2 regions of the Agathobacter sp. genome follow, and region 1 is predicted to be linked to the other one. Evidence: predicted binding sites of a transcription regulator. Region 1 holds the regulator's gene; the other holds the start of a gene.
The links. Region 1 encodes Rex, which represses fermentation and respiration genes when NADH is low (regulators of the CRP and FNR family bind a similar motif). Its sites were predicted from a motif close to ATTGTTAANTANTTAACAAT; they were not measured.

Region 1 (16,508 bases):
GTTGGAGCAGATGTAAAGCCTATCCTCGGTCTTGATGACTGGATTTTTGATATTGCAATCACTGCAAACAGACCTGACTGCCAGAGTATATACGGCATGGCAAGAGAGGTTGCTGCGGTTTTGGGAAAAGAGCTTAAGGAGCCTGCACTTGACTATACTGCAGATGATGTGAAGAAGGAAAACTTCAAGGTATCTGTTCTTGCACAGGATATCTGCCCACGCTACACAGCTCACTATGTACATGATGTAAAAATCTCCGAGTCACCTGCATGGATGAGAAAACGTCTTGCACTTGTAGGAATTGGTTCTATCTCAAATGTGGTAGATATCACTAACTTTATTTTAAAAGAGCTTGGACAGCCAATGCATGCTTTTGATTACTCATACCTTGAGGGAGATGAGATTGTAGTAAGACGTGCAAACGATGGAGAGAAAATTGTCACACTTGATGAGAAGGAATTTGAGTTAAACAGCAATAATCTCGTTATCTGTGACGGAAAGAAGCCGGTTGCACTCGCCGGTATCATGGGCGGCTTAAATTCTGAGATTAACGACGGTACCACAGAGGTGATGTTTGAGTCTGCAAAATTTGCAAGAGATAATATCAGAAAGAGCTCACGTGCGTTGGGACAGTCATCTGATTCGAGTGCACTTTACTCAAAGGGAGTAAACGAGTACACAACAGCCATGGCTATGAAGAGAGCACTTCATTTGATGGAGGAGCTTGGCTGTGGTAAGGTTTCTTCAACACACGTTGAGATGACTACAGGAAATTCACTTGAGCCAAAAGAGATGAAGGTTTCTATTGCAAAGGTAAACGGCGTGCTTGGAATAGAGGTTCCTACAGAGGATATCGTGAGAATACTCACAAATTTAGGCTTTGCACCGGTTGTAAACGGTGATGAGCTGACACTCATGATTCCTGCATACCGTGAGGATATGGAGGATTATCCGGATGTGGCAGAGGAGGTTATCCGTATGTATGGCTATGACCATGTCATTCCTGCATTCATGCCTACAGCACAGGTTACACTCGGAGGACTCAACCTTAGACAGCAGACAGAGCGCAAGCTAAAGGAGGTGCTCTGTGCAGCAGGAGCATATGAAGGAATACACTACTCATTCTTCTCACCTGCTGATCTTGATCTGCTCAGGTTCCCGGAGGATGCACCGGAAAGACATGCAATCAAGCTTATAAATCCAATCAATGTTGACCTCTCGCTTATGAGAACAACACTTGCTTCTGAGATGCTTTATGCCATAGCAAGAAACCAGAAGAAGGGTATTTTGGAGGGAAGAATCTTTGAGCTTGGAAATATCTTTATCGCAAAGGAGCTTCCGCTTACAGAGTATCCTGATGAGAGAGAGACTCTTTGCGCAGGTGTATTCGGTGAGGATGAGTCATTCTTTACTATAAAGGGACTGGCTGAGACTGTAGCAGATGCACTTGATGTGAAGTTTACATATAAGCCGGCTCAAAAGCCATTCCTTCATCCATATCAGACCGCAGAGGTATTCTGTGACGGTCAAAAGGTCGGATATCTCGGTCAGGTAAGATATGAGATATGCGATGAGCTTGACATGAGAGTGCCGGCATATGTGATGGAGCTTGACCTTAGAGTACTTTCAAAGTGGTATGGAAAGGACAGAGTATTTACTCCAATCTCAAAATTTGATGATGAGAAGAGAGATTTTGCCTTTGTCGTGGACAAGGATATCACCTGTGAGCAGATTGAGAACGGTATCATGGAAGCCTGTGATTATGTCTCAGATGTTACACTGTTTGATGTTTACGAGGGCGTACAGCTTCCTCCGAATAAGAAGAGCATGGCGTACAGTGTAGTATTTACACCAAAGGATGAGGAACTTAAGGCTAAGAAGGTCGAGGGCTTTGTAAAGGATATACTTGCTCATCTTAAAGAGACTGCAGGTATCACGCTTCGTGGCTAGATATTGGTATAGTTTTAGGAATAGGAAATTATGGACGTAAAAGATTTTGATTATGATCTTCCGGAGGAGCTTATAGCGCAGGATCCTCTGGAGGACCGCTCCAGCTCAAGGCTCATGGTGCTTGACAAGAATACAGGAGAAGTCAGCCACCATGTGTTCAAGGAGATTGTTAAATATTTAAGACCGGGCGACTGCCTTGTGCTCAACAATACAAAGGTTATTCCTGCACGTCTGTTTGGCGTGAAGGAAGGCACTATGGCAAAGATAGAGATACTTCTTCTAAAGCGCAGACAAAACGACGTATGGGAGACTCTTGTAAAGCCGGGTAAAAAGGCAAAGCCGGGCACGAAAATTATATTCGGTGACGGACTTTTAATCGGTGAAGTAATAGATGTGGTTGATGATGGAAACAGGCTGATTCAGTTCAGCTATGAGGGTATTTTTGAGGAGATACTTGATAAGCTCGGACAGATGCCTCTGCCTCCGTATATCACACATCAGCTAAAGGACAAGAACCGCTACCAGACAGTATATGCAAAGTATGACGGCTCAGCAGCTGCGCCTACTGCAGGACTGCATTTCACAAAGGAGCTTTTACAGCAGGTAAAGGATAAGGGAGTGGATATAGCAGAGGTGACTTTACATGTAGGTCTTGGCACCTTCAGACCGGTAAAGGTTGATAATGTGCTTGATCATCATATGCACTCTGAGTTTTACATGGTGTCACAGGAGGCTGCAGACAAGATTAATAATGCAAAGAAAAATGGTGGCAGAATAATATCTGTCGGCACTACAAGCACACGTACCTTAGAGGCTGCGTCAGATGAAAACGGCATGCTAAGAGAGTGCAGCGGATGGACGGATATATTTATTTATCCTGGCTACAGCTTTAAGGTGATTGATTGTCTGATTACCAATTTCCATCTGCCACAGTCCACGCTTGTCATGCTTGTGTCAGCGTTAGCAGGCAGAGAGCATGTTCTTAATGCATACAAAGAGGCCGTAGAGGAAAGATACAGATTTTTCAGCTTTGGGGATGCGATGTTTATCACAAACGATATGCATATGGAAGATGAGACGGCTGAATAAATTTTACTTGTAAAAATCAGTCATATATACTAATATGTTGATTGAGGGTTATTTGTTCCCTTTATCAATAATATAATAGATGGGGTAAAGTGCATGGAAGAAAAGAGAAGACATAAAAGACTTGACATTGATGTATCGGTACAGTTAGAGCGTTTGGATGAGGACGGAGTGACAACACTTAAGTATTGTCATGTGGATGTCACGGATATTTCCAGAAGCGGTATCGGATTTAATGCAAAGGTACCTCTCGATATACATACATATTATGATACCAAGATCCAGATTTGGACCAAGGAGGTTGTGGATGCGGTTATCGAGATTGTACGAAGAACAGACGGTGAAGAAGGAGTATATCATTATGGTGCAGTGTTTATCGGCATGACAGATACTGATGCACTCAAGATTGATATTTATCAGATTTTCAATGATTTATAAAGTAAAAAAAGTAAATCATCCACATGATATTGTAACCAGTGTACCTGGCTCAAAGAGTATCACAAACAGAGCCCTTTTAATCGCTGCACTCGCAAATGGGCGCAGCGTTTTAAAAGGGTGTCTTTTTAGTGATGACTCGAGACATTTTATAGATGCACTGATTCGTCTGGGATTTCCGGTTTTGGTGGATGAGGATAAAAGAGAAATAACAATAACAGGCTTTGGAGGCAGGATTCCAAAGAATGAGGCCGAGATAGACGTGGGAAGTGCAGGTACCGCTGCGCGTTTTCTTACAGCACTTCTTGGACTGTCAAAGGGCAGATATCATATAGTGTCATCTGAGCAGATGAAGAAGCGTCCTATGAAGGATTTGCTTGTATCGCTTGAAAAGCTGGGGGCTCATATTGAGTATGATGAGAAGGAGTATCATTTTCCTTTTACAATCGGAAATACAGGAGAGTATGCTGATGCTGTTGATATAAACGTAGACAAGAGCAGCCAGTTTCTGAGTGCCCTTCTTATCTCGGCTATGGTGATGGAAAAGACCTTTACAATTAATGTCACAGGAACACATGGCATGGCATATGTTGAGATGACACTTCTTATGATGAAGCAGTTTGGGCTTGATGTGATACAGAACCAAAAAAATAACAGCTTTATTATCCCTGAGAAAGCGGCATATGTAAGCTTAGACTATGATATAGAGCCGGATGTGTCGGCTGCATGCTATTTTTATGCCATGAGTCCGCTTTTACATGTGAAGTCACAGGTACGTGGTGTGCACCAAAACAGTTTGCAGGGAGATGTGGCATTTCTTGATGTGCTGGCGGATATGGGCTGCACACTTTCTGACGAGGCAGACGGCATAGTGTGTATGCCACCGGATAATGGACAAATGCATGGCGGAAGCTGGGATTTGTCAGCATTTTCTGATCAGGCACTGACACTTGCTGCGATTGCACCGTTTGCAAAGGAGCCTGTAGGGATAGAAGGCATTTCACATATACGTCTGCAGGAGTGTGACAGGATAAATGCCATCGAGGAAAACCTTGCTGAATTAGGTGTGAGGGTTGAAGAAACTGAAAATGGATTAAGGATTTATCCGGCAGAGAGTGTTAAGCCTTGTCAAATTAAGACGTATGACGATCACCGCGTAGCCATGTCATTTACACTGCCGGGGCTTATGGCAGAGGGCGTTGAGATAATTGACCCTTATTGCTGCCGTAAGACCTTTGAGGATTTCTATGAGATACTTGAGGAGAGCGTATACTAATAAAGTGTTATTGGTGCAGTTTAATGGTAAGGGCTGTTGCATCGGATGATATAAAAAGAGCCGTAAAACGAAATTACTTCGCTTTACGGCTCTTTGTTTTGGATTAAAGCCATATAACAGGATAAATCATCTGCGGTGAATAGTATAATTTCTCTCTTTAAGTACACTGATAGCTGAGTCAAGAGCATTTTCGTCATAGAACTCTATGCGCAGTACGCCCTCCTCAAACTCACGGTTGTTCATGATGCCGATATTCTTGATGCTGATGCCGTTGAAGGCTAAAAGGCTTGCAAGCACTGCGATACCGCCTGCCTCGTCTGCAATATCGACAAATACCTCGTGGAAATCCTTGCGGATTTTGGCACCGGGCAGTGTGAGTGAATCCCTGTAATTCTTTGAATCCTGGAAGTAATCGAGCATCTTTTGAGAGCTGCCCTCTGCAATTATTTCGCGAAGCTTATGGAAATTGGCTTCATACTGGTCCATGAGTGAGAGCAGCTGCGTTTTGTTGGATTCACATATATTTTCCCACATGACCGGTGAGCTTGCAGCGATACGTGTCACATCGCGGAAGCCTCCGGCGGCGATGGTTTTCATGGTCTCTTTTTCAGAGTCGATGTGCTCAACCAGATTGACGAGAGAGTATGCAATCATGTGTGGCAGATGGCTGATGGCTGCGGTAGCATGATCGTGCTCCTTGTAGTCTAAAATGAGAGCTATCGAGCCGAGCGAAAGTACAAACTGTCTGAAATTATTCAGATTTTCTTCAGTTGTTGCCGTAGTAGGAGTGATGATGTAGTATGCATTCTCCAAAAGCTGCTTGTCTGAATTGAGTATGCCTGTTTTTTCAGAGCCCGTCATAGGATGCCCGCCAATGAAATTGCGCTCAAGGCCAAGCTCTGTGACCTTTTCATGAATCTGTGTTTTGGTGCTGCCAACATCTGTGATGATACAGTCATCCTTTATGATATCCTTAAGCTGTGTGAGGTATTCGATATTTTTGTTTACCGGTGCACACAGAAAGATTACGTCGCAGTCTTTAAATGAGTTGAGCTCTAAAAGCTCATTATTATCTATCAGGCCAAGCCCAAAGGCATCATCTATGGTCTTTTGATGTCCGGCTGTTGCGATAATTGAGACCTTTGGATTATTTTCTTTCATTTTTCTGGCTATCGAGCCTCCAATCAGACCGAGCCCGATAAAGCCAACTTTATCAAAATGCATTTATGTGTATCTCCTAATTCTTTATTATCTAATATATTATAATCAATTTAACACTATAAAGCAATAAATTATTGCCATATTTATTATAATAAAATGATAAAAAATAATCGTCAGATTGCATAAAAGTGTTGTAAATTATCTAAAATATTAGTACAATGTATACATACTATAATAATGTCAGGGAGGTACTTGAAATGAATGTTTACACTACTGAGAAGATTCGAAACGTCGTGCTTTTAGGCCATAGCGGCTGTGGCAAGACATCACTCGTGGAAGCTATGGCATATCTGGCAGGACAGACTACCAGAATGGGAACTGTAGCGGACGGCAGCACTATCAGCGATTTTGACAAGGAAGAGATAAAGCGTCAGTTCTCTATACATACATCGGTTGTACCGATTGAGTGGGATAATGTCAAAATAAATATTCTCGATACTCCTGGTTTTTTTGATTTTGTAGGAGAGGTTGAGGAGGCTGTATCGGCTGCAGATGCTGCAATCATCGTGGTTTCAGGCAAGGCAGGCATACAGACCGGCACAAAAAGAGCATGGGAGATATGCGAGAAATACAAGCTGCCGAGGATGATTTTCGTGACGGACATGGATATCGACAATGCAAGCTTCAAGGATGTGGTGCTAAAGCTGCAGGAGCTTTACGGCAAGAAAATAGCTCCATTTCATCTGCCAATCAGAGAGAATGAGAAGTTTGTGGGATATGTCAATGTCATCCAGCAGAGGGCAAAGAGATGGAATGAAAGCGGAGGCGTGGATAAGTTTGATGTGCCTGAGTACTCAAAGGAGAACCTGGGAATATGCCGTGAAGCCTTAGTTGAAGCTGTAGCTGAGACAAGTGAGGAGTTCATGGACAGATATTTCGGAGGAGAGGAGTTTTCTGAGGATGAAATCAGGGCTGCGCTTCGTGCAAACGTGCTTGAGTGCTCTATTGTACCGGTGCTTATGGGATCAAATATTCTCGCAAGAGGCATGTATACACTTATGGCTGATATTGTGAAATACCTGCCGAGTCCGGAGAAGAGAAGCTGTACAGGTATTAACACCAAAACAAATGAGGTGTATAATGCTGATTATGATTTTGCAAAATCAAAGAGTGCTTATGTGTTCAAGTCGATAGTTGACCCGTACATCGGTAAGTATTCACTGATCAAGGTTAATTCGGGTGTATTAAAGACAGACGATGTGCTTTACAATTATCACAGGGACTGCGATGAGAAAATCGGAAAGCTCTATGTGATGAGAGGAAGTAAGGTGGAGGAAGTGAAGGAGCTTCATGCAGGTGATATCGGAGCGCTTGCAAAGCTTGCGAAGACTCTTACGACAGATTCACTTTCCACCAGAAATATGCCGGTTACATATCTTAGAACAAGTATATCAAAGCCGTATGTGGCAATGCGCTACAAGGCAAAGAAAAAGGGCGATGAGGACAAGATTTCCCAGTCTTTACAGAAACTGTTAATGGAGGATCTGACTCTAAACAGTGTAAATGACAGTGAAAATGGACAGACTGTACTATATGGTATCGGAGATATGCAGCTTGAGGTAGTGGCAAGTGAGCTTCTTGAAAAGTACAAGGTGGAGATAGAGCTTATGCGTCCAAAGGTAGCCTTTAAGGAGACTATCAGGAAAAAATCCGATGTAGAGTATAAGTACAAGAAGCAGTCAGGCGGACACGGACAGTACGGACATGTCAAGATGACCTTTGAGCCGTCAGGTGATATGGATACGCCATATGTATTTGAGCAGACGGTCGTAGGAGGAGCTGTACCGAAGAACTTCTTCCCGGCTGTTGAAAAGGGTATCGCAGAGTCTGTGAAAAAGGGACCTCTTGCAGCCTATCCTGTGACAGGCATAAAGGCTGTGCTGTATGACGGCTCTTATCATCCTGTGGATTCATCGGAGATGGCCTTCAAGGTGGCAACACAGCAGGCATTTAAAAAGGGCATTATGGAGGCAAAGCCTGTGCTTCTTGAGCCGATTGCCACACTTAAGGTAGTGGTGCCTGAGGGCTATACAGGTGATGTGATGGGTGAGCTCAACAAGAGACGTGCAAGAGTGATGGGCATGAACCCGACAGAAGGTGGATATCAGGAGATAGCAGCAGATATTCCTTATTTGGAGCTCTATGGATACAATGCCACCCTTCGCTCAATGACGAGCGGAAGCGGCACATTCTCATATGAGTTTGCCAGATATGAGCAGGCACCGGATGATGTGGCTGCAAAACAGATAGAAGAAAGGGCAAGCAAGCTTGTTGAAGTTGAAGAGTAGAATAGCATTAATTATATTACTTACATTGATTTTTACCAATACTCATGTGTTTGCATCGGAGATAAAAGAGGCAGAAGCTGCCTCTTTTGCTTCCGGGCCATCACTAAATACACTACTTGACAATATGTCGGAAAGTGATGGTGTTTCATATATTTACTATAATCTGGGCGGTGCGGCAAACAATATCAATAATTATGGATACATCACACCAAAGCAGAAATTCATGGGACTTAGAGAACCGCACAAATACGGTTATAAATTTGATGGCTGGTATCTGGATGAGCATTTTTCAAAAAAGGCAGATGTTCTGACCTACGAAAAAGCAAATGGATATGTCGTATATGCCAAATGGGTCAGGACTGTTAACAACGAATACAGCGTAGAGCATTATAATTACAGGAATAATAAAAAAGCGCATACAATGGCGCTTAAGGATTGCGATTACGATTTTATAGATGAAATAAATATTCCGGGAATGCCGGAGACGAAGGAGAATGATTTTCTCAATAATTATATTTTCAGTGAGGCACAGTGCCCGCAGGGAATCTGTATCACGGACGAATACGTGCTTATCACAAGCTATTCTGATGACAAGGGCTCACTAGGGGAGCTGATGGTATTTGACAGGGAGGACGGAGAGTACCTCGTGACACTTGGCATGGATGCAAACAGCCATCTGGGAGGAATTGCCTTTGACGGAGAAAATGTATGGGTATGCAATTCCTACGACACAACTGTGGAGCGCATCTCATATGATTTTATCTCTCTTATGGCCACTGCGAATTCCAAGCAGGTCATCGATGCGACAGGTGTGGTCGATGTGTTTGATGTGGGAAACAAGCCGTCGTGCATCACGTACTATGGAGGCAGGCTGTGGATAGCCACTCACAATATCCTTCTTAAGTCAAAGATGGTAGCATATTATTATGACAAAAAGGATGACAGGCTCACAAGCTTAAGCACATATACGATACCTGCCAGAGTGCAGGGAGTGACATTTGATACCTCGGGAAAGGTATATCTGAGCACCTCCTATGGCAGGAATGTGTCATCGTATATCAAGTGCTACAAATCACTCATAGCTCTCTCATCAAGGCCAAACAGCCCCGACATCACAATAGAGATGCCACCGGGCTCAGAGGAGCTTGACAGCGTGGATAAAAGCCTGTATGTCATTTTTGAATCTGCGGGGGAGAAGTATCTTGAGGGCACTGATGGCAAGGGAAACTCGCCGGCACCGATAGACAAGATACTCCGCATAAATACAGATTCATTTAAAAACTAAACTATAGCATTTTTAAAAGCCTTTCAACCTGCCTGCGGTTTTTCTCAGGCAGGTTTTTGCTTAGCTCAGTGCACATGGAATAGACCTCTTCTTTGGTAAATTCTATGCCGTTACGCTTTGCTTCCTTAATACTTTCCATGAGAAACGGCATGGCGCTTGTTGTATCCTTCGGTTTTTCCTTTTGTGCAAAATTATTTAAAAATTCCTGCTTTGTCATAAATCTCCCTATTGTCCAAAACTGAAAAAATATTTAACAGATTGTCTATCGTATCCTGTTCGCTTTTACTGCAGTATTTCTTTAAGGCATTGAGCATGGAAAGCCTTCTGTCTGCCATACTTTCTGTCTCTGCAACGGACAGTGCCGGCGCAGAATCTATCATTCTCATTGAATTCATAAGTGATATGTAGTGAACCATAAGAGTCATCTGCTTTTGTGAGTCGTGCGGCATATATGGGATTATGGTTTTAAGCATCTGAAGCTCCCTTGTCTGGGTTATTTCATCGAATGGTGTAAACAGGCTGTTCTCGTCCATAAAAATCCTTTAAAATATATTTCTATATAATATGTCACCTGATTCACATTATGCATGTTTACAGCATACATTATTAAAAAAAGATATATGCTTATCATAGATGGTCACGACGTATACGAGATAGATGAAGAATGCATCAAAAAGCACAGGGTGAAGGGCGAGTGTAAAGTCATTGAAAAGCTCAAAGAAAAAGAGCAGCACAGGCAAAAAAAGAATACTGAAAAATCGTAAAAAGCTGCGGGTCCTAAAGACCCGCAGTAAAAATGTAAATCAGCAGCCGCAGCCACATCCGCAGCCATTATTGCTGCCACCACCACAGCCAAAGCCACCACAGCAGAAAAGTAAGATGATAGCCCAGATACAGCTGTTATTGCCGCTTCCACAATCGTTTCCTCCGAAGAAAGAGCCTCCGTTGCCATTTCCACAACAGCAGCACAGTAACAGGATAATCCATAAAATCGAAGAACATCCGCATCCGTTATCTGTATTGCTGCATGAACAGTTTGTTGCTGCTAAATCACTCATAAGTGACCTCCAATAAAATTTATTTACACTCTAGGTTATGATAGACATAACAAAGTGTTACACTAAGATTTAAATTTTTTTATTGACACAAAAAGTATAATTGTATACAATTATTCAAAAGATAAAACTAAGCACAGGAGATGCGAAGATGAGAGAAGTTTTGATGAACGAAAAAACAAATTTACTACAGCTTGAAGAGCATTTTTACCAGCTCGTTGATGTAGATGAGCCGAATACTTTTAGAAATCTCTTTCCTTATTCAGAAGTTCCTAAGATAGCATTCAATGACAGAATAGTGCCTCACAATATGCCTGAGGACATTTGGATTACAGATACCACCTTCAGAGATGGTCAGCAGTCGAGAGCACCATACACTACTGAGCAGATAGTTACCATTTATGATTATTTACATAAGCTTGGAGGCCCTAAGGGGATAATCAGACAAAGTGAGTTTTTCCTCTATAGCAAAAAGGACAGGGACGCTGTTTATAAGTGTCTCGAGAGAGGCTACAAGTTCCCTGAGGTTACATCGTGGATTCGTGCCAGCAAGAAGGATTTTGAGCTGGTAAAGGATATAGGCTTAAAGGAGACCGGTATACTTGTAAGCTGTTCGGATTATCATATTTTCTACAAGATGAAGATGACCAGACGTGAGGTTATGAATATGTATCTGTCAGTCATCAGGGAGTGTCTTGAGACCGGCATAAGCCCTAGGTGCCATCTGGAGGATATCACACGTTCAGATATATATGGCTTTGTTATTCCTTTCTGTGTTGAGCTCATGAAGCTGCAGGAGGAGTACAAGATTCCGATTAAGGTGCGTGCCTGTGATACAATGGGATATGGAGTAAACTTCCCGGGAGCAGTTATACCTCGAAGTGTGCCGGGCATCATATACGGACTTAACACACATGCAGGTGTGCCGTCATCACAGATTGAGTGGCATGGACACAATGACTTTTACAAGGCTGTAAACAACTCTACAACAGCATGGCTCTACGGAGCAAGCGGCGTCAACTGTTCACTGTTTGGCATCGGAGAGAGAACCGGAAACACACCGCTTGAGGCTATGGTATTTGAGTATGCACAGCTTAAGGGTACACTCGATGGCATGGATACAACGGTTATTACAGAGCTCTCAGAGTACTTTGAGAAGGAGCTTGGATACGTGCAGCCGAGCCGTACACCATTTGTCGGCAGAAATTTCAATGTGACGAGAGCCGGAATTCATGCTGACGGACTTCTCAAAAATGAGGAGATTTACAACATATTTGATACAGGTAAATTCTTAAACAGACCACCTCTTGTAGCTGTGTCTAATACATCAGGACTTGCAGGAATAGCGCTGTGGATAAACACCTACTACCGCCTGCCTGATGACAGAAAGGTAGATAAGAACTCAAAGCTTGTGACCATGATAAAGGAATGGGTAGATGAGCAGTATGACGAGGGCCGTGTGACTACCATCACAGATAATGAGCTTGTAGTTCAAATTACTGATTGCTGTAAAAAGCTTAATATAGTATTATAGTGAGGTAGATTAGTACATGTCACATGATAATTACAGCCTGAGTGCCAGAGTATACAATCATATCAGGGATGGTATACTTGCAGGAACATTTGCAAAGGGCGATGAGCTTAAGGAAAAGAATATCGGTGATGAGCTTGGGGTGAGCAGGACTCCCGTGAGGGAGGCACTGCGCCAGCTTGAGCTTGAAGGACTTGTATCTATTATCCCAAATAAGGGCGCATTCGTGGAGGGTGTTTCCACGGATGATATCAGGGATATATATGAGATAAGGGCTCTGCTTGAGGGACTTTGTGCCAGATGGGCTGCAACGAGGATATCGGATGAGCTCATGGCGGCCATGGAGGAGAATATTTATCTCACGGAGTTTCACGAGAAAAAGGGCAATGCAAAGCAGCTTCTTGAGCTGGACAATAGGTTTCATGAGCTATTGTATGAGGCCGGTGGAAGCAAGGAGCTTATGAGAGTATTAAAGGACTATCATGAGTATGTCGGCAGAGTGAGAAAGGTGACACTCGGCGAGACAAAGAGAGCTAAAAACTCCACTCACGAGCATAAACAGATATGCGAGGCAATTAAGAATCATGACGCACTGCTGGCAGAAAAATGCGCCAGAGAGCATATAAACAATTCAAAGGAAAATATGGAACACCTTGGTTGGGAGAACCTTATTAAGTAAAGGAGATTTAAGAATGAGCAAGATTACGATGACAACACCCCTTGTAGAGATGGACGGAGACGAGATGACCAGAATCCTCTGGCAGATGATAAAGGATGAGCTTTTAACACCTTTTATCGATTTAAAGACAGAGTATTATGATCTGGGCTTAGAGGAGCGAAATCGTACAGATGATCAGGTGACCGTTGAATCAGCAAAGGCAACCATGAAATACGGTGTAGCAGTAAAATGTGCGACAATCACACCAAACGCAGCCAGAATGACAGAGTACAATTTAAAGGAGATGTGGAAGAGCCCTAACGGCACAATAAGAGCTATGCTTGACGGAACAGTATTCAGGGCTCCAATCGTTGTAAAGGGCATAGAGCCAAACGTAAAGACATGGGTTAAACAAATCACAATCGCTCGTCATGCATACGGTGATGTATACAAGGCATCAGAGATGAAGGTAGCAGGTCCGGGAAAGGCAGAGCTTGTATTTACAGCAGAAGACGGAACCGAGACAAGAGAATTAATCCATGAGTTTAAGGGTGCAGGAGTTATTCAGGGACAGCACAACTTAGACGATTCAATTGAGAGCTTTGCACATAGCTGCTTTAAGTATGCGCTTGATACAAAGCAGGATTTATGGTTTGCCACAAAGGATACCATCTCAAAGAAGTATGACCACACCTTCAAGGATATCTTCCAGGAAATCTTTGATGCACAGTACAAGGATGCTTTTGAGAAGGCAGGAATTACATATTTCTATACACTTATCGATGATGCCGTTGCCAGAGTAATGAAATCTGAGGGTGGATTTATCTGGGCATGCAAGAACTACGACGGAGATGTAATGAGTGATATGATCTCATCTGCATTCGGCTCACTTGCCATGATGACATCAGTGCTTGTATCACCTCACGGATACTATGAGTATGAGGCAGCACATGGAACAGTCCAGAGACACTATTACAAGCATTTAAAGGGTGAGGAGACATCAACAAACTCTGTAGCTACTATATTTGCATGGACAGGAGCACTCAGAAAGAGAGGAGAGCTTGACAAGCTTCCTGCACTTTCAGAGTTTGCAGACAAGCTCGAGGCAGCCTGCATAAAGACTATTGAGAGCGGAAAGATGACAAAGGATCTCGCACTCATCACAACAATTGAGAATCCTACTGTTTTAAACAGCGAAGGCTTTATCAAGGCAATCAGGGAAGAGCTTGAGAAGACAATTTAATCTGAATTTTGGCTTTTAGCCTTGGAATATGATATAACCCGGGGATAATTATAAATTTTTTGAATGTTAAATTCTTAACACATTGACAGATGACCTTCAAAAAATTATAATTAATCTTGGGTTTTTGTCTTTAAAAGAGAAATGACATCCCGATGATTGGAGGAATAAGACTTGAGTAAAGAAATATCACAGGCGGTTATAAGACGACTGCCACGATACTATAGATATCTCGGAGAGCTTTTGGATGAGGGAGTGGAGCGTATTTCATCAAACGATCTGAGCCACAGAATGAAGGTGACAGCTTCACAAATCAGACAGGATCTCAACAATTTCGGAGGCTTTGGACAGCAGGGATATGGATACAATGTTCAGTTCCTCTACGAGGAAATTGGAAAGATAATGGGACTTGACACTGAGCATAGAATAATTATTATCGGTGCAGGTAATCTGGGACAGGCGCTCGCCAATTATGTAAAGTTTGAAAAGCTTGGCTTTGTGATTACAGCTCTATTTGATGTGAATCCTGAGCTTTCAGGAAAGAGTGTGCGTGGTATTCCGATTCTTATGCTAAGCGAGCTTGGCGAGTATTGCAGGACACACAAGGTGGATATAGCAGCACTCACCATGCCAAAGTCAAAGGCTGACTCCATTGCGTCAAAGCTTGTGGAACTTGGCATAAAGGCAATATGGAATTTTGCTCATGTGGACCTTGAGATTCCTGACAAGGATGTGGTTGTGGAGAGTGTACATCTGTCTGACAGCCTTATGCAGCTCAGCTATAATATTGTAAAAAATTCCAAAAATAAATAGAGGGTGAGTCTTATGGATGATAAAAAAGATTTTGAGGCTGCGTTAAAAGGGAAAAAAGTGCCTTTACTTGTTTTAGACCAGAAGTGGCACAGACTTTTTGCCATTCATGGTAAGACTGATGAAATATCAGCCACGGAAAAAGAGCTGGATGAGCTGTTGAAGCTGCAGGGCAAGTACAACAATGAGCTTAAGAATTTGAAAAAGCTTAAGTCAAAAATTATGTCTAATATTGTTGCTAATATGGGAGATGACGGAGATGAAAAGCGTGATAAGGATAAGCAGCTTATAGATGAAATTAATGAGAAGGCCGACAATATCGAGGGAGAGCTTATTGAAATCCAAAAGAATATAAAGACCGTAAATGACAGACTGATGCTTTTGTCGATGGATTATTTCAGTGAAAAAATTGAGAAAAACAAACTGGAATCAAAGGAAATTGACGACTGGATTGCAAATATAAGAGTTGAGCTCAAAAAGAATGTAATAAGGAAACAGAACAGAGATATCAACAACAGGGAAATTTATTCGTACCTTCATGATATTTTTGGTGCAGAGGTTTTAAATCTTTTTGATATTGAATATGATGATCCTATGGTTTTCAATGCTACTAATGCAAAGGCTGATAATGCAAACAATGAGAATAAGGGGAATTGATATTGGAATATATTGTTACAGGTAATGAAATGAAGCTTCTGGACGATACAACATCACAGACCTTTTTGGTTCCTTCGGTGGTGCTGATGGAGCAGGCTGCGGCCGGTGTTGTCCGGGAGCTTGTTGCATGTTTTGATAAATCAAAGGAGTTTGCCGTGATATGCGGCAGAGGCAATAATGCTGGGGACGGTATCGCGATAGCAAGGCTTCTAAATCAGGCCGGATACAGATGCATGGTGTACTATGCGTTTGGCACAGATGCGGCAGGAAGCGAGCTCTTTGAGCTGCAGAAAAATATATACGCAAGGTATGGCTTTCCGGTGGCCAATGATATCGAGAATATATTAAAAAGTGACGTAATAATAGATTCACTGTTTGGCACAGGGCTTAAGCGAGCCATAGAGGGCTCCCTAGCAGATGTGATTTCAGCCGTTAACAGGGCAAATGCTTACAGGGTGGCAGTTGATGTGCCATCGGGAGTGGATTCAGATAAAGGACATGTGATGGGAAGTGTTTTTAAAGCAGATATCACATATACCTTTTCTTATAAGAAGACAGGTCTTCTACTGTGGCCGGGCTGTGATTATTGCGGCAGGGTCAAGATGGTGCCTATAGGTATAGATGACCACAGCTTTTGTGGCAATCCGCCATCCGTAAGGGCTCTTGATGAGTCTGACTTAAAGAAGCTTGATAACAGACCGGCACACTCCAACAAGGGAACTTTCGGAAAATTGTTAATTATAGCCGGAAGCCGCAATATGGCGGGTGCCGCAGTACTTTCCGCAAGGGCTGCATACAAAAGCGGTGCAGGACTGGTGAAAATCATGACGCCTGAGTGCAACCGCTCAATAATCCAATGTGCTTTGCCGGAAGCACTGCTTTGTACTGATGTCACATCAGCTGATGTTCTGGAGGCGGAGCTTAAATGGGCAGATGCGGTGGTGATAGGCCCGGGGCTTTCAAAGTCTGATGATGCCAAAATGCTTGTGGAAACAGTGCTTAAAACAGCAGAGATA
Region 2 (16,508 bases), on a different contig from region 1:
GGGCGGCTCCAAGACGTGCTGTCCAGAGACTTACATCTGATCCGGGAGATAAGATCATTCTTCTCGGAGGACGCACGGGACGTGACGGAATCGGTGGTGCTACAGGTTCATCAAAGGCACACAATACAAAGTCCACGTCAGTCTGCGGAGCTGAGGTACAAAAGGGTAATGCACCTACAGAGAGAAAGCTCCAGAGACTTTTCAGAAGAGAAGAGGTCAGCCATATCATCAAGAAATGTAACGATTTCGGTGCCGGCGGAGTTTCGGTTGCTATCGGTGAGCTTGCTGACGGACTTCGCATAGAGCTCGACAAGGTGCCAAAGAAATACGCAGGTCTTGACGGAACAGAGATTGCTATCTCAGAGTCACAGGAGCGTATGGCAGTTGTAGTTGCACCTTCTGATGTTGAGCAGTTCCTTGCATATGCAAAGGAGGAAAATCTCGAGGCAACAGAGGTTGCTGTAGTTACAGAGGATCCAAGACTTGTGCTTGAGTGGAGAGGAAAAGAGGTAGTAAATATCTCTCGTGCATTCCTTGATACAAACGGAGCTCACCAGGAGACAGATGTTGAGGTTGAGATGCCTTGTGAGAGTGACAACTATCTGGACAAAATCAGCACACCTGCTGTCGCAAAGATGGTTGAGGCAGGAGATATGAAGGGAGCCTGGGAGGCAGAGCTTGAAGACCTTAACGTATGCTCACAGAAGGGTCTTGTTGAGATGTTCGACGGCTCTATCGGAGCAGGCAGTGTATATATGCCATATGGTGGACGTTACCAGCTCACAGAGACACAGTCCATGGTTGCAAAGCTTCCTGTATTAAAGGGCAAATGCGATACAGTCACAATGATGGCTTACGGCTTCGACCCATATCTTTCATCATGGAGCCCATACCACGGATCTATATATGCAGTGCTTGAGTCTATCTCAAGAATCGTTGCAGCAGGCGGAGATTACAGCAAAATCCGTATGACATATCAGGAGTACTTCCGCAGAATGAACGAGGATCCAAAGCGTTGGAGCCAGCCGTTTGCAGCACTCCTTGGAGCATATGATGCACAGATTGGCTTTGGACTTCCTTCAATCGGTGGAAAGGATTCTATGTCAGGTACCTTCAATGATATTGATGTACCGCCAACACTCGTATCATTTGCAGTGGATGTGGCAAAGGAAAAGGATATTATCACACCTGAGCTCAAGAAAGAAGGCAACCAGCTTGTTCTCTTTACAATAGACAAGGATGAGTTTGATCTTCCAAAATACGATCAGGTCATGACACTTTATACAGCAGTCAGAAATCTTATCCAGGCTGGCGCAATTGTTTCAGCATATGCACTTGACGGAAAAGGACTCGCAGCAGCCGTATCCAAGATGGCATTTGGTAACAAGCTTGGTGTAACAATCGAGGATGAGGTGACAAGCGATACACTCTTTGCACCGGGCTTTGGTAATATCGTAGCAGAGGTGCCTGTTGATGCACTTTCAAAGGTCAGAGAGGTCATTGATGCAGCAGGTATTTCAGATGCAGCCTCTGTAGTCGGATATGTAAACGACAAGCAGACTATTGAGTGTGACGATATGGTGCTTCCTGTTGAGGATGCTGTCAAGGTATGGACAGCCAAGCTTGAGGGTGTTTTCCATACAAAGGCAACAGACGATACAAGCAAGGTGGATAGCGGTCTTTACGATGCAAAGAATATCTATGTATGCAAGAATAAAGTGGCTAAGCCTACAGTATTTATTCCGGTATTCCCTGGAACAAACTGTGAGTACGATAGTGCTAAGGCATTTGAAAGAGCCGGTGCTGACACAATCGTCAAGGTATTCAAAAACCTCACAGCGGAGGATATCCGTGATTCGGTTGATGAGTTTGTAAAGGCAATCGACAAATCACAGATAATCATGTTCCCTGGCGGATTCTCAGCAGGAGATGAGCCGGAGGGTTCAGCTAAGTTCTTTGCAACAGCATTCAGAAATGCAAAGATGACAGAGGCTGTTGAAAAGCTTATCAATGAGCGTGACGGACTTGCACTTGGTATCTGTAACGGTTTCCAGGCACTTATCAAGCTTGGACTTGTACCATATGGAGAGATCAGACAGCAGGATGCACAGTCACCTACACTCACATACAATACAATCAACCGCCATATCTCAAAGATGGTTTATACAAAGGTTGTTTCAAACAAGAGCCCATGGCTTGCACAGGCTAAGCTTGGTCAGACCTACTGCAACCCTGCATCACACGGCGAGGGACGTTTCGTAGCACCAAAGGAGTGGCTTGATAAGCTCTTTGCAAACGGACAGGTTGCCACACAGTATGTTGATCTGGACGGAAATGTATCAATGGATGAGGAGTGGAATGTAAACGGCTCATACATGTCTATTGAGGGTATCACATCTCCTGACGGAAGAATCCTCGGCAAGATGGCTCATTCAGAGCGCCGCGGCGAGTCTGTAGCAATCAATATCTACGGCGAGCAGGATATGAAGATATTCGAGAGCGGAGTGAAGTACTTTAAATAATTCATAACTGAATAATTATAATAATTCATATATTGATTAGATTATTATTTTTATAATATAATCAATTAAGCCCCCATGGAGGTCACGGATAGTGGCTTTCATTGGGGCTTTTATTTTGGGGTTAGCGCTTTCTGACGAATTATGAGGTACTGCATATTTCTGTGTTGAATGGTTAAAATTAAACAACCTTGTTTACTTGATATTTGATAGTCACAGTGGTAAAATCAAGACTAAAATTACCGGTAGTAAACGGTTTGGAAGAAAAGAGGAAGTAAAACAAATGAGATTGCCACAAATAATAAACAGCCTCCTTGAGACTGACATGTATAAATTCAGCATGGGACAGACGATTTTTCATCAGTTCACAAGCTACAAAACAACATGGACCTTCAAGTGCCGAAATAAAGACGTGCATTTTACAGGTGAGATGGTCGAGGAGATAAAGGAACAGGTGAAGGCCTTCTGTCAGCTTCGTTTTACTGAGGAGGAGCTTGAATATCTTGATAACATCACCTGGATAAAGGGCACATATGTTGATTTTTTAAGACTCTGGCAGCCGAGATATGAGGAGTTTACTATCACAACAGATGCACCGTGCGGACTGGCAATAGATGCAGCAGGCACGTGGCTCAACACTTCGATGTACGAGATTCCGGTGCTTGCTATTGTAAATGAAGTGTACTTCCGCATGGCATATGATTATGATGTGCTTCTTAAGCAGTTTAAGCGCAGGCTTGATGAGAAGGTGCGTTTACTCGAGGAGGATACCTACAGACTTAGCGATTTCAGTGAATTTGGACTAAGACGCCGTCTGTCTGCCGAAGCACAGGAGATGGCTATAAAGGCACTCGCAGAGGTTGAGTTGCCGGAGGATTCACATTTTATTGGTACATCAAACGTATATCTGGCAAAGAAATTCAATTTAAAGCCGGTAGGAACCATGGCGCATGAGTGGATTATGTGTACCGGACAGGGCAATCATAAGCATAATCCGGCATATTCAAACTGGTACGCACTCGATGCATGGGTCAAGGAGTATGGTATATTAAACGGTATTGCACTGACCGATACCATAACAACAGACTGCTTTCTGCGTGATTTTCAGCTTACTTATGCGACGCTTTTCTCGGGAGTGCGCCATGACAGCGGAGATCCGTATGAGTGGGGAGACAAGATGATAGCCCACTACAACAGTCTGGGAATCGATCCAAGGACAAAGACACTTTTATTCAGCGACAGCCTCGACTTTGAGCGTGCGACGGCATTGTATGATTATTTCAAGGATAAGGCAAAGGTTGCATTCGGTATCGGAACCTTTATCAGCAACGATACTGATGAGGATGCGCTCAATATAGTTATGAAGACCACCAAGTGCAACGGCATGGATGTGGCAAAGATTTCCGACGTGGCAGGCAAGGGCATGTGCAAGAATCCGGATTATGTTGATTACCTGAACAGGTGTATTGATTACAGAATGAAGAATGATAAATGATAAATGACGGCATGAGGGGCAAAGATATTTTGCCCCTTTAATCATGCGATTGAATTGTGAGAAATGTGTAAACAATACAAAAAGTATGTAAAATATCAGACAATTTAAAATAAAAGTAAAAATTATCAAAAAATATATTGACAAATGGGTAAAATTGGTGTAATCTTAAATCAACAAAAAGAGATACGAAAGGAACAAAAAATAAAACATAGGAGGTACAGTCCAATGGGGATTACATAATTTAAGTCAAAGTACTATAAGGATGATTGAACGGAATATTTAAATCTGTAGGGCGAGCCGAAGAGCAGTAATCGCACAGATATATTAGCAAATAAATAATATCGTTGAAAAAGTTCTTGTAGATTAAAAGTGAAAGATAGAATCTCTCATAAGAGTTTACATAGATGATGTAAAACGTAAAAAATTCATATAGCGAAAGCGGAACTTGGAGGTTATACAGTGAAGCTTACGGAACCAATGCTTTAGGAGCCACTTGATGTAAAATGTAGATCAGGTGGCTCCTATATTTTTCTTTTATGGCTGCATATGGTGACTGGATAGCTATATAAAATGATAACCGTAAGTCCTTAAAACATTGTTATAATTTGATAAAAGAAGGAACGCGGTTTTCAAATACTGTATAGTACATAAACCCGGCATCCTTGAGAATATCTGAAACCCTGTCAAAATCGTACGCCACATGCTCAGGCTTGTGGGCATCAGCACCGACTGTGATAATTTCACCGCCAAGCTCATGATAGCGCTTTAATACCGCCTCGGTCGGATTTGGGTGACCAAGTCCGTATTTAAAGCCTGCGGTATTGAGCTCGATGCCTTTTCCCTGTGAGATAATCTCCTTTAAAATAGCATCAATTATGTCGGCATACTTTTCATATGAGTAGTATTTGTTTTTGCCCGGACCGTATCTGACCACGTAGTCGATGTGACCGTACACATCAAAATCCGCACCACTGTGCAGATTGGCCAGTATAGATTCAAAGTATTCGGTGTAGGCTTCGTGCTCTGTCTTGCCTTTGTAGAAGGCAGGATAGTACGGGTCGATGCCGTTTACCACATGGCTTGAACCTATCACAAGGTCAAACGGATATTTTTTCGTGACCTCGTTATTTTTTCCTGTAATATGAGGCTGTAAACCTATTTCAATGCCCCAGTGGATATTTACCGGGCAGCCCTTTTCCTTAAGAACCAGTGCAAGTCTTTTTATGCGCTTTTCATATGCTGCTATATCAAGGTCAAAAAGTCCTGGCTCCTCTTTATAGTCATAGTCCAGATGGTCTGTAAAGCAGATGCCGTCCAGCCCTTTACTGATCGCTGAGTTTATCATCAATACCGGGTCGGCATCGCTGTCACCCGAAAACATGCAGTGCATGTGCTGATCCCACATATAAATACCTCCGTAAACTGATGTATTGTTGTTTTAAACAACTCTAAAAGCTGCGTGATTTATAATTGTCTGCTGCCGGTTGCCGGAAAGTGCGAATTGCAGTAATTAGTTAAGTGTAGCCGACATTGGAACAAAGTGCAATATGTAAAAAGAAAAATTGTGAAGAATGATAAAAAATATATGTAAATGAAAATATTTAGTGAAAATTTTAACAAACACAAATAAAGTACTTGAACCTTTGAGAATTATTCGCTATAATAAAAACATCTTAGGGCATGTCCCTAAAAATACTTTTTACAATTCTAGGAGGAATTAAAATGGCAGTAAGAGTAGCAATCAACGGATTTGGTCGTATCGGACGTCTTGCTTTCAGACAGATGTTTGGAGCTGAGGGATACGAGGTAGTAGCTATCAACGACTTAACAAGCCCAAAAATGTTAGCACACTTATTAAAGTATGATTCATCACAGGGTAAATACGAGCATGCAGATGAGGTTTCTGCAAGCGATGATTCTATCACAGTTTGTGGTAAGGAAATCAAAATCTACGCATTCCCAGATGCAAACAATTGCCCATGGGGAGAGTTAAAGGTTGACGTTGTACTTGAGTGCTCTGGATTCTATACATCAAAAGAGAAGGCTCAGGCTCATATCAATGCTGGAGCTCGTAAGGTAGTTATCTCTGCACCAGCAGGAAACGACCTTCCTACAATCGTTTACAATACAAACCATGAGACACTTAAGGCTTCTGATACAATTATCTCAGCAGCTTCTTGTACAACAAACTGCTTAGCACCAATGGCAGACGCACTTAACAAGTACGCTCCAATCCAGTCTGGTATCATGGTAACAATCCATGCTTACACAGGAGATCAGATGACTCTTGACGGACCACAGAGAAAGGGAGACCTTCGTCGTTCACGTGCAGCAGCAGTTAATATCGTTCCTAACTCAACAGGAGCAGCTAAGGCAATCGGTCTTGTTATCCCAGAGTTAAACGGAAAGTTAATCGGATCTGCACAGCGTGTTCCTACACCAACAGGATCTACAACAATCCTTACAGCAGTTGTTAAGAAGGCTGGCGTTACAAAAGAGGATATCAACGCAGCTATGAAGGCAGCAGCTAACGAGTCATTCGGTTACAACGAGGATGAGATCGTATCTTCAGATATCGTTGGAATGAGATTTGGTTCATTATTCGATGCAACACAGACAATGGTTAACCAGGTTTCTGACGATCAGTACGAGGTACAGGTTGTTTCTTGGTATGATAACGAGAACAGCTACACATCTCAGATGGTTCGTACAATCAAGTACTTCTCTGAGTTAGCTTAATTCTTGTACCCACAAGAACAGTATATCTCAAGACTACTCAAGAGGCGCGGTCTTAATTGAACCGCGCCTCTTTTTTAAAGCATGGCTATTTCTTATGAATATCCGTGAATTGTAGAATTAAATTATATTTTTTAATATGCACAATATGGCGTGGCCGCATGGCTTATGCCTTGAAATAAGGGAGGACATATTATGTCATTAAACAAGAAATCAATTGATGATATCAACGTAAAAGGCAAGAGAGTTCTCGTTAGATGTGACTTCAACGTGCCACTTAAGGACGGAAAAATCACAGATGAGAACCGTATCAACGGAGCTCTTCCAACAATCCAGAAATTAATCAAGGACGGTGGAAAGGTTATCCTTTGCTCACACCTTGGAAAAGTTAAAAACGGACCAAACGAGGGTGAGTCACTTGCTCCTGTAGCTGCAGCTCTTGAGGCTAAGCTTGGACAGAAGGTTACATTTGTAGCTGATTACAACGTAACAGGTGAGGCAGCAACAAAGGCTGTTTCAGAGATGAACGAGGGAGATGTAGTTCTTCTTCAGAATACACGTTTCAGAGGCAAAGAGGAGACAAAGCCACAGGAAGCCGGAGATGCATTTGCAAAAGAGCTTGCTGACCTTGCTGACGTATACGTATGTGATGCTTTCGGTTCTGCTCACAGAGCACACGCTTCTGTAGCAGGTGTTACAAAGTTCATCACAGCTAAGGGTGGAGAGAATGTTGTTGGATACCTTATGCAGAAGGAAATTGACTTCCTTGGCAAGGCAGTAGAGAATCCTGTACGTCCATTCGTAGCTATTCTTGGTGGAGCTAAAGTAGCTGATAAGCTCAATGTTATCGACAACCTCCTTGAGAAGGCTGATACACTTATCATCGGTGGTGGAATGGCATATACATTCCTTAAGGCACAGGGCTATGAGATCGGTATCTCAATGCTTGATGAGACAAAGATTGATTACTGTAAAGAGATGCTTGCAAAAGCAGAGAAGCTTGGAAAGAAGATTCTTCTTCCTGTAGATGCAGTTACAATCAAGGATTTCCCTAATCCAATCGATGCTCCTGTAGAGACAGAGACATATGATTATGACAAGATGCCTGCAGACCGTGAGGGCTGTGATATCGGACCTAAGACACGTGAGCTTTTCGCTGACGCTGTTGCATCTGCTAAGACAGTTGTATGGAACGGACCAATGGGTGTATTCGAGAACCCAACACTTGCAGCAGGTACACTTGCAGTAGCAGAAGCACTTGCTAAATCTGATGCTATCACAATCATCGGTGGTGGAGATTCAGCAGCAGCAGTTAACCAGATGGGACTTGGCGACAAGATGAGCCACATCTCAACAGGTGGTGGTGCTTCACTTGAGTTCCTTGAGGGTAAGGAGCTTCCGGGCGTAGCTTGTGCTGATGATAAATAGACCGAAAGCAACTTAATGAAATCGAGCCGCAGGCGATGATTGAAATTTGTATATAATTACAAGGAGATATAAAAATGGCAAGAAAGAAAATTGTAGCCGGCAACTGGAAGATGAATATGACTCCAAGCCAGGCTGTTAAATTAGTAGAAGAGTTAAAACCACTCGTAGTTTCAGATGATGTTGAGGTTGTTTACTGCGTACCTGCAATCGACATCGTACCTGTTGTAGAGGCATTAAAGGGTACAAATGTTGCTGTTGGAGCAGAGAACATGTACTTCGAGGAGAAAGGTGCTTACACAGGAGAAATCTCAGCAGAGATGCTTCTTGATGCCGGTGTTAAGTATGTCATCATCGGACATTCAGAGAGAAGAGATTACTTCAAGGAGGATGATGCACTCCTCAACAAGAAGGTTAAGAAGGCTATCGAGGCCGGACTTACACCAATCCTTTGCTGTGGTGAGACACTTGAGCAGAGAGAGAGCGGTGTTACACTTGACTGGATCAGACTTCAGATTAAGTCAGACCTCGCAGGTGTTGCTGCAGCAGATGTTGCAAACATGGTTATTGCTTACGAGCCAATCTGGGCAATCGGAACAGGAAAGACAGCTACTTCTGACCAGGCTCAGGAGGTTTGCGGTGCAATCCGTGAGTGCGTAGCTGAGATCTATGACCAGGCTACAGCAGATTCAGTTCGTATCCAGTACGGCGGATCTGTAAACGCAGGAAACGCAGCAGAGCTTTTTGCAAAGCCTGACATCGACGGTGGATTAGTTGGTGGCGCTTCACTCAAGGCTGATTTTGGAAAGATTGTAAACTACAAGTAATTATTAAATCATAATTTAATATTTGATTTGACAATCACAATAACTAAATGTCACTAAATTCACCAGCTTAGCTGCATTTAGTGGCATTTATTATATTAATGAAATAATAGAGGAAATATAAATGAGTAAGAAACCGGTAGTATTAATGGTACTTGATGGTTACGGCTTAAGTGACCACAAAGAGGGAAATGCCATCGCTATGGCAAATACCCCTGTTATGGATAAATTGATGGCAGAGTGTCCTTTTGTAAAGGGTGCAGCTTCAGGTCTTGCAGTTGGACTTCCTGACGGACAGATGGGAAACTCTGAGGTAGGACATATGAATATCGGCGCAGGCCGTATCATATATCAGGATCTTACAAGAATTACAAAGGCAATTGCCGATGGTGATTTCTTCAAGAACAAGGTATTACTTTCTGCAATCGAAAACTGCAAGAAGAATAACTCGGATCTTCATCTCTGGGGACTTCTCTCAGATGGTGGAGTACACAGCCATATCGAGCATCTTTACGGACTTCTTGAGCTTTGCAAGAAGGAGAATTTTGACAGAGTATATGTACATGCCTTCCTTGATGGACGTGATACACCTCCTGCATCAGGCAAGGACTATATCGAGCAGCTTCTCGCCAAGATGAAGGAAATCGGTGTAGGAAAGATAGCATCTCTTTCAGGACGTTACTATGCAATGGACAGAGATAACAACTGGGATCGTGTGCAGAAGGCTTATGATTCACTCACTAAGGGTGAGGGCGTAAAAGCTACATGTCCTGTAAAGGCTATGGAGGAGTCATATGCAAACGACGTTACAGATGAGTTTGTGCTTCCTACAGTTATTACAAACGAGGATGGCACACCTGTATCGGTTGTCAAGGACAATGATTCTGTTATTTTCTTTAACTTCCGTCCGGATCGTGCCCGTGAGATGACAAGAGCATTCTGTGATGACAAGTTTACTGGCTTTGAGCGTCCATTCCTTAAGACAACATTTGTATGCTTCAAGGATTATGACGAGTCAATTCCTAACAAGCTTATCGCTTTTGAGAAGGAAGAAATCAAGAATACATTTGGTGAGTATCTTGCAGCAAATGGCAAGAAGCAGCTTCGTCTCGCAGAGACAGAGAAGTATGCACACGTAACCTTCTTCTTTAACGGTGGAGTTGAGGAGCCGAATATCGATGAGGCTCGTCTTCTTGTAAACAGTCCTAAGGATGTTGCAACATATGACTTAAAGCCTGAGATGAGTGCTCCTGAGGTTGGAGTGGATCTTGTTGAGGCTATCAAGTCAGATAAGTATGATGTTATTATCATCAACTTTGCTAACCCTGACATGGTTGGACATACAGGTGTGATCCCGGCTGCTGTAAAGGCTGTTGAGAGAGTGGATTCACTCGTAGGTGATGCAGTGCAGGCAATCAAGGATGTGGATGGTGTGTTATTCATCTGTGCAGATCACGGAAACGCAGAGAAGATGATTGATTATGAGACAGGAAAGCCTCATACAGCTCATACAACAAATCCTGTTCCTTTCATTCTTGTAAACGCTGACCCTTCTTACAAGCTTCGTGAGGGTGGATGTCTTGCAGATATCGCTCCAACACTGCTTGAGATTATGGGACTTCCACAGCCTAAAGAGATGACAGGAAAGTCACTTATAGTTAAATAAAATCTGTATTATATAGGCTCCGGCGCAGACAAAGGGTTTGAACCGGAGCTTTTGTTTTGATATATTAAAGATATAATAATAAATATAAGAATTACTAATAAGTGAGATAAAATTATTTAAAAAAACTTATAATATACGTTGACTTTACAAAATGAGCTGGTATATAATTTAAACGTAGCATTTGATTTGCTAAATAAAATTACGCATAAGATGGAGGACAATCATGCAGGAATTTAAACCATTTAAAGAAGGAAAAGTAAGAGAAGTATATGATAACGGGGACAGCCTTATTATGGTCGCAACAGATCGTATTTCCGCTTTTGACCATATTTTAAAGAATAAGATTACAGACAAGGGAGCCATCCTCACACAGATGTCTAAGTTCTGGTTTGAATTCACAAAGGATGTTGTTCCTAACCATATGATTTCAGTAGATGCAAAGGATATGCCGGAGTTCTTCGGTCAGGACAGATTCAACGGAAACAGCATGATCTGCAAGAAGCTTGAGATGCTTCCAATCGAGTGTATAGTTCGTGGATACATCACAGGAAGCGGCTGGGCAAGCTACCAGGAGAATGGTACAGTCTGTGGAATCAAGCTCCCTGAGGGACTTGTTGAGTCTGATAAGCTCCCTGAGCCTATCTATACACCATCTACCAAGGCTGATCTTGGAGATCATGATGAGAATATTTCTTTTGAGAAATCAGTCGAAGTATTAGAGAAGATTTATCCTGAGAAGGGCAGAGAGTACGCAGAGAAGATTCGCGATTACACAATTGCTCTCTACAAGAAATGTGCAGAGTACGCTCTTACAAAGGGTATCATCATCGCAGATACCAAGTTTGAGTTTGGCTTAAATGAGCAGGGAGAGGTTGTACTTGCCGATGAGATGCTCACACCTGACAGCTCACGCTTCTGGCCACTCGATGGATATAAGCCGGGACAGGGACAGCCTTCATTTGATAAGCAGTATGTAAGAGACTGGCTCAAGGCAAACCCGGACAATGATCTTCTTTTACCTGATGAGGTTGTTGTGAAGACTGTAGAGAAATATAAAGAGGCATTTGAGCTTCTTACAGGAAGCAAATTCAGCCGCTAATATATATTATTTTAACTATTCAAGGTGGCTCGAATAGTTACTATTTCGCGATTATAAACGGAGATATTATGAACCAGGACAATAACATAAATCAGTATATAAATACTAGTATAGATACAAAAAGTCATACCGGCACTGAATTAAAAAGGTGTTCTGATATAGACGAGCACAACCGTGTATTTGATGAGCTTCACGAGGAGTGTGGTGTGTTCGGCATGTATGATTTTGACGGAGGAAATGTAGCATCCACTATCTACTATGGTCTTTTTGCGCTTCAGCACAGAGGACAGGAGAGCTGTGGTATTGCCGTGAGTGATACACGCGGACCAAAGGGAAAGGTGACTACACACAAGGGTATGGGCCTTGTAAATGAGGTATTTACTCCTGATATCCTAGAGCCTATGAAGGGTGATATCGGAGTAGGACATGTGCGCTATTCAACAGCAGGCTCATCAACACGTGAGAATGCACAGCCGCTCGTGTTAAACTATGTCAAGGGCACACTTGCCATGGCACACAACGGAAACCTCATTAATGCAAAGGAGCTTCGCAAGGAGCTTGAGTATACAGGAGCTATTTTCCAGACAACAATTGACTCGGAGGTTATAGCTTATCATATCGCCAGAGAGCGTCTCAACTCCAAAACAGCTGAGGAAGCAGTCAGACGTGCCTGCCAGAAGCTTAAGGGAGCCTATGCACTTGTGGTTGAGAGCCCTAGAAAGCTTATAGCAGCCAGAGATCCGTTTGGCTTCAAGCCTCTTTGCATCGGAAAGAGAGACAATGCTTATATCGTTACATCAGAGACCTGTGCACTTGATACAATTGGCGCAGAGTTTGTCAGGGATGTAAAGCCGGGAGAGGTTATCACCATCACTCCTGAAAAGGGCATTGAGTCAGATATGACAATGGCACTTGCACCTGAAAAACAGGCCAGATGCGTGTTTGAATACATTTATTTTGCAAGACCTGACAGCCATATTGACGGAGTAAGTGTGTATGGCAGCCGTATCAAGGCAGGAAGATTCCTTGCCATGGATTCGCCGGTTGATGCAGATATTGTGACAGGTGTTCCTGAGTCGGGAAATGCCGCTGCTCTTGGTTATTCACTTGAGTCAGGCATTCCGTATGGCACAGCATTTGTCAAGAACGGCTATGTCGGCAGGACATTCATCAAACCTAAGCAGTCAAGCCGTGAGTCAAGCGTGCAGATAAAGCTCAATGTATTAAAGGAGGCTGTAAAGGGCAAGAGGGTTGTCATGATCGACGATTCAATTGTCAGGGGAACAACCTCAGACAGGATTGTGCGTATGTTAAGAGATGCTGGTGCAACAGAGGTACATGTGCGCATCAGTTCACCGCCATTCTTATGGCCTTGCTATTTCGGTACAGATATACCTGCAAGAGAGCAGCTTATCGCTTACAACAGGACTATTGAGGATATCAGACAGATTATAGGTGCGGATTCTTTGGGCTACCTTGGACTTGACAGACTTGATGAGATGGTAGAGGGATTGCCAATCTGCATGGGCTGCTTCACAGGAAAGTATCCGATGGAGCCACCGAAGGATGATATCAGAGGCGAGTATTTTGATAAAGAAATCGACCTCGAGAGAAAAATGCTTAATCGCTAATAAAGGAGAGATTATGAGTACAGACAGATACACAAGTCCTCTTTCTGAGCGCTATGCCAGCAAAGAGATGCAGTATATTTTTTCACAGGATATGAAATTCACCACTTGGAGAAAGCTCTGGATTGCTCTTGCAGAGACAGAGATGGAGCTTGGACTTTCACAGGATGGCAAGCCGGTTATCACACAGGAGCAGATTGATGAATTAAAGGCACATGTGGACGATATCAATTATGATGTGGCAAAGGAGCGTGAGAAGCTTGTGCGTCACGATGTAATGAGCCATGTCTATGCATATGGACAGCAGTGTCCTAAGGCTGCGGGAATCATCCATCTTGGAGCAACCTCATGCTATGTTGGTGACAATACAGACATCATCATCATGAATGAAGCATTAAAGCTCGTTCACAAAAAGCTTATAAGTGTTATTGCTGAGCTTGCAAACTTTGCTGATAAGTATAAAAACCAGCCAACACTTGCATTTACACATTTCCAGCCGGCACAGCCTACAACAGTCGGAAAGCGTGCCACACTCTGGCTCAACGAGTTTATGCTTGATCTCGAGGATTTAGAGTATGTGCAGGGCACATTAAAGCTCCTTGGCTCAAAGGGTACCACAGGAACACAGGCCAGCTTCCTTGAGCTCTTCAATGGAGACAATGAGACGATAGACAAGATTGATCCGATGATTGCAAAGAAGATGGGCTTTAAGGATTGTTATCCGGTGTCAGGCCAGACATATTCGCGTAAGGTAGATACAAGAGTGGTAAATGTGCTTGCGGGCATTGCTGCATCAGCTACAAAGATGTCAAACGATATCAGACTGCTCCAGCATCTTAAGGAAGTAGAGGAGCCGTTTGAGAAGAACCAGATAGGCTCATCAGCCATGGCATACAAGAGAAATCCTATGAGAAGTGAGAGAATTGCATCACTTTCAAGATATGTCCTTGCAGATGTTATGAATCCTGCAATCACCTCAGCTACACAGTGGTTTGAGAGAACACTTGACGATTCAGCAAACAAGCGTCTTTCAATACCTGAGGGCTTCCTTGCAATAGACGGAATACTTGACCTCTGTCTCAACGTGGTAGATGGATTGGTTGTATATCCAAAGGTTATTGAAAAGCATTTTATGGCAGAGATTCCATTTATGGCAACAGAGAATATCATGATGGATGCTGTAAAGAACGGCGGAAATCGTCAGGAACTTCATGAGAAGATCAGACAGCTCTCAATGCAGGCCGGAAAGACAGTAAAGGAAGAGGGAAAAGAGAATAACCTCGTAGACTTAATAGCTGCAGACCCTGCATTCGGACTGACAAAGGCTGATATCGAAAAGAACCTTAAGCCTGAGCTTTATGTGGGACGTGCACCACGCCAGGTAGAGGTATATCTGCGTGATGTAGTTAATCCTGTGCTTGAAGCACATAAGGACGAGAGTGGAGTAAAGGCAGAGATTAACGTATAATATTATATATTTATCTAAGACAAAATCCCCGGCGTATAGACCGTTAAACAGGTTTATATGCCGGGGATTTTTATATAGCAGTCAGATACGATGCTGTAAACTTCGCTCAAAGGTGATTTAGTCAAAGCTAGTTCAAATTAATTCTTTTTGTCATCATTTCAGGATTGGTAGCTTCACTGATTGCCACCTGCTTGCTGATTACACCGGCCTTGTACAGATTGAATATACTTGTATCCATTGCAATCATATTTTCTGCGGCGGAGGTGTAGATGATACCATCAATCTGGTGTACCTTTCCCTCACGGATTAGGTTTCTTATTGCGGGTGTGAGTACCATAATCTCGAAAGCAGGAACCATCTCGCCGTTTGTGGCAGGTAAAAGCTTCTGACAGACAACAGCCTGAAGAACAGAGGCAAGCTGGATGGCTATCTGGTGCTGCTGTGAAGCAGGGAAAGCATCAATTATTCGGTCGATGGTATTTGCGGCACCGATCGTGTGGAGTGATGAAAATATGAGATGACCGGTTTCGGCGGCTGTGACAGCTGTATTGATGGTCTCATAGTCTCGCATTTCTCCAAGAAGTATGACGTCAGGACTCTGGCGGAGTGCAGCGCGGAGAGCAGTGAGGTAGCTTTCGGTATCTGTGTTGATTTCACGCTGTGACACAATACATTTGTCATGGCGATGTAAGAACTCAAGCGGATCCTCGAGTGTGATGATATGCTCCTCCTTCTCATGGTTGATCTGATCGATAATACATGCCAGTGTGGTGGATTTACCGCTTCCGGCAGGTCCGGTCACCAGCACCATGCCGTTGTTTGTTTCCGCAAGCTCCATAACAGAGTCAGGTATATGTAAATCGCTTGGCTTTGGCAGTGTGAATGAGATAACGCGGATGACAGCAGAGTAAGAGCCACGCTGCTTGAAAGTGCTCACTCTGTAACGCGATACTCCCGGTATGGCGAAGGAAAAATCATCATCTCCGGTTTCCTCAAATTTTGAAATATCTCTCTCTGCAAGGGCATAGATTGATGTGACAAATTCAAAGGTTTCTTTTGGGATCATTCTGATTTCATTGAGACACTCCATCACTCCCTTTGATTTGTATGTGAGAGGGCGGCCGGCCACTATGAAAATATCCGATGCTCCGTTGTCAGTCGCTTCCTTTAATATCTTTTTAACATCCATTTTAGTTTCCTCCAATTAAATTTAGTGTATCATTTTCTTCGAAAGCTGTGTCAGTATTGAGCTTCCATTTTTTTATTTTATAAAAAGCATCCTGCTTGTGAACCGGATAGTTGATATCAAACTCTACAGTGAGAGTCTGCGTATCGCTTACAGTCTGAGTGATTGTATAGGTCAGGCCGGTAACCTTGCCATTTGCTTCATTTTCAGCGAGATTTTTGTTTTGCTCTGAATTGATGTCTGATAGAGCTGCCTTTATGGCTTCATAGTATGCTGCTTTATCAGGACTGCTCTCGTAGGCTGCTGCAAGAATGGTATCAATCTGTGATATCTCATCCCATACCTTTTCACATGCACGGTAATACGAGCTGTTATTGTCAGCAACGCGTTTGCTCAGCTTATAGTCAGAGTTAGCTGTGACAAAGGCGAGTGCCGAGAACGTGACAATGCATATCATGGAAA

Region 2: a site for Rex is predicted at 5,616-5,635, ahead of gap (type I glyceraldehyde-3-phosphate dehydrogenase). Genes of this name have one in related genera too.

Annotation. Positions count from the first base shown of each region.
Region 1 covers NZ_CDRTEH010000002.1:37,543-54,050, forward strand. The annotation lists gene pheT (phenylalanine--tRNA ligase subunit beta) at 1-1,950, shown strand, start outside; gene queA (tRNA preQ1(34) S-adenosylmethionine ribosyltransferase-isomerase QueA) at 1,981-3,039, shown strand; gene ACW6PM_RS02325 (PilZ domain-containing protein) at 3,133-3,474, shown strand; gene aroA (3-phosphoshikimate 1-carboxyvinyltransferase) at 3,464-4,747, shown strand; gene ACW6PM_RS02335 (prephenate dehydrogenase/arogenate dehydrogenase family protein) at 4,874-5,971, opposite strand; gene ACW6PM_RS02340 (elongation factor G) at 6,166-8,256, shown strand; gene ACW6PM_RS02345 (InlB B-repeat-containing protein) at 8,240-9,541, shown strand; gene ACW6PM_RS02350 (hypothetical protein) at 9,543-9,758, opposite strand; gene ACW6PM_RS02355 (hypothetical protein) at 9,733-10,074, opposite strand; gene ACW6PM_RS02360 (hypothetical protein) at 10,162-10,305, shown strand; gene ACW6PM_RS02365 (chorion class high-cysteine HCB protein 13) at 10,345-10,599, opposite strand; gene ACW6PM_RS02370 (2-isopropylmalate synthase) at 10,748-12,130, shown strand; gene ACW6PM_RS02375 (GntR family transcriptional regulator) at 12,147-12,806, shown strand; gene ACW6PM_RS02380 (NADP-dependent isocitrate dehydrogenase) at 12,820-14,028, shown strand; gene ACW6PM_RS02385 (redox-sensing transcriptional repressor Rex) at 14,200-14,838, shown strand; gene ACW6PM_RS02390 (hypothetical protein) at 14,851-15,492, shown strand; gene ACW6PM_RS02395 (NAD(P)H-hydrate dehydratase) at 15,495-16,508, shown strand, end outside.
Region 2 covers NZ_CDRTEH010000013.1:45,609-62,116, forward strand. The annotation lists gene ACW6PM_RS10340 (phosphoribosylformylglycinamidine synthase) at 1-2,522, shown strand, start outside; gene pncB (nicotinate phosphoribosyltransferase) at 2,803-4,014, shown strand; gene ACW6PM_RS10350 (histidinol-phosphatase HisJ family protein) at 4,613-5,419, opposite strand; gene gap (type I glyceraldehyde-3-phosphate dehydrogenase) at 5,737-6,753, shown strand; gene ACW6PM_RS10360 (phosphoglycerate kinase) at 6,946-8,178, shown strand; gene tpiA (triose-phosphate isomerase) at 8,253-9,002, shown strand; gene gpmI (2,3-bisphosphoglycerate-independent phosphoglycerate mutase) at 9,124-10,665, shown strand; gene ACW6PM_RS10375 (phosphoribosylaminoimidazolesuccinocarboxamide synthase) at 10,889-11,764, shown strand; gene purF (amidophosphoribosyltransferase) at 11,833-13,395, shown strand; gene purB (adenylosuccinate lyase) at 13,409-14,860, shown strand; gene ACW6PM_RS10390 (type IV pilus twitching motility protein PilT) at 14,988-16,049, opposite strand; gene ACW6PM_RS10395 (hypothetical protein) at 16,051-16,508, opposite strand, start outside.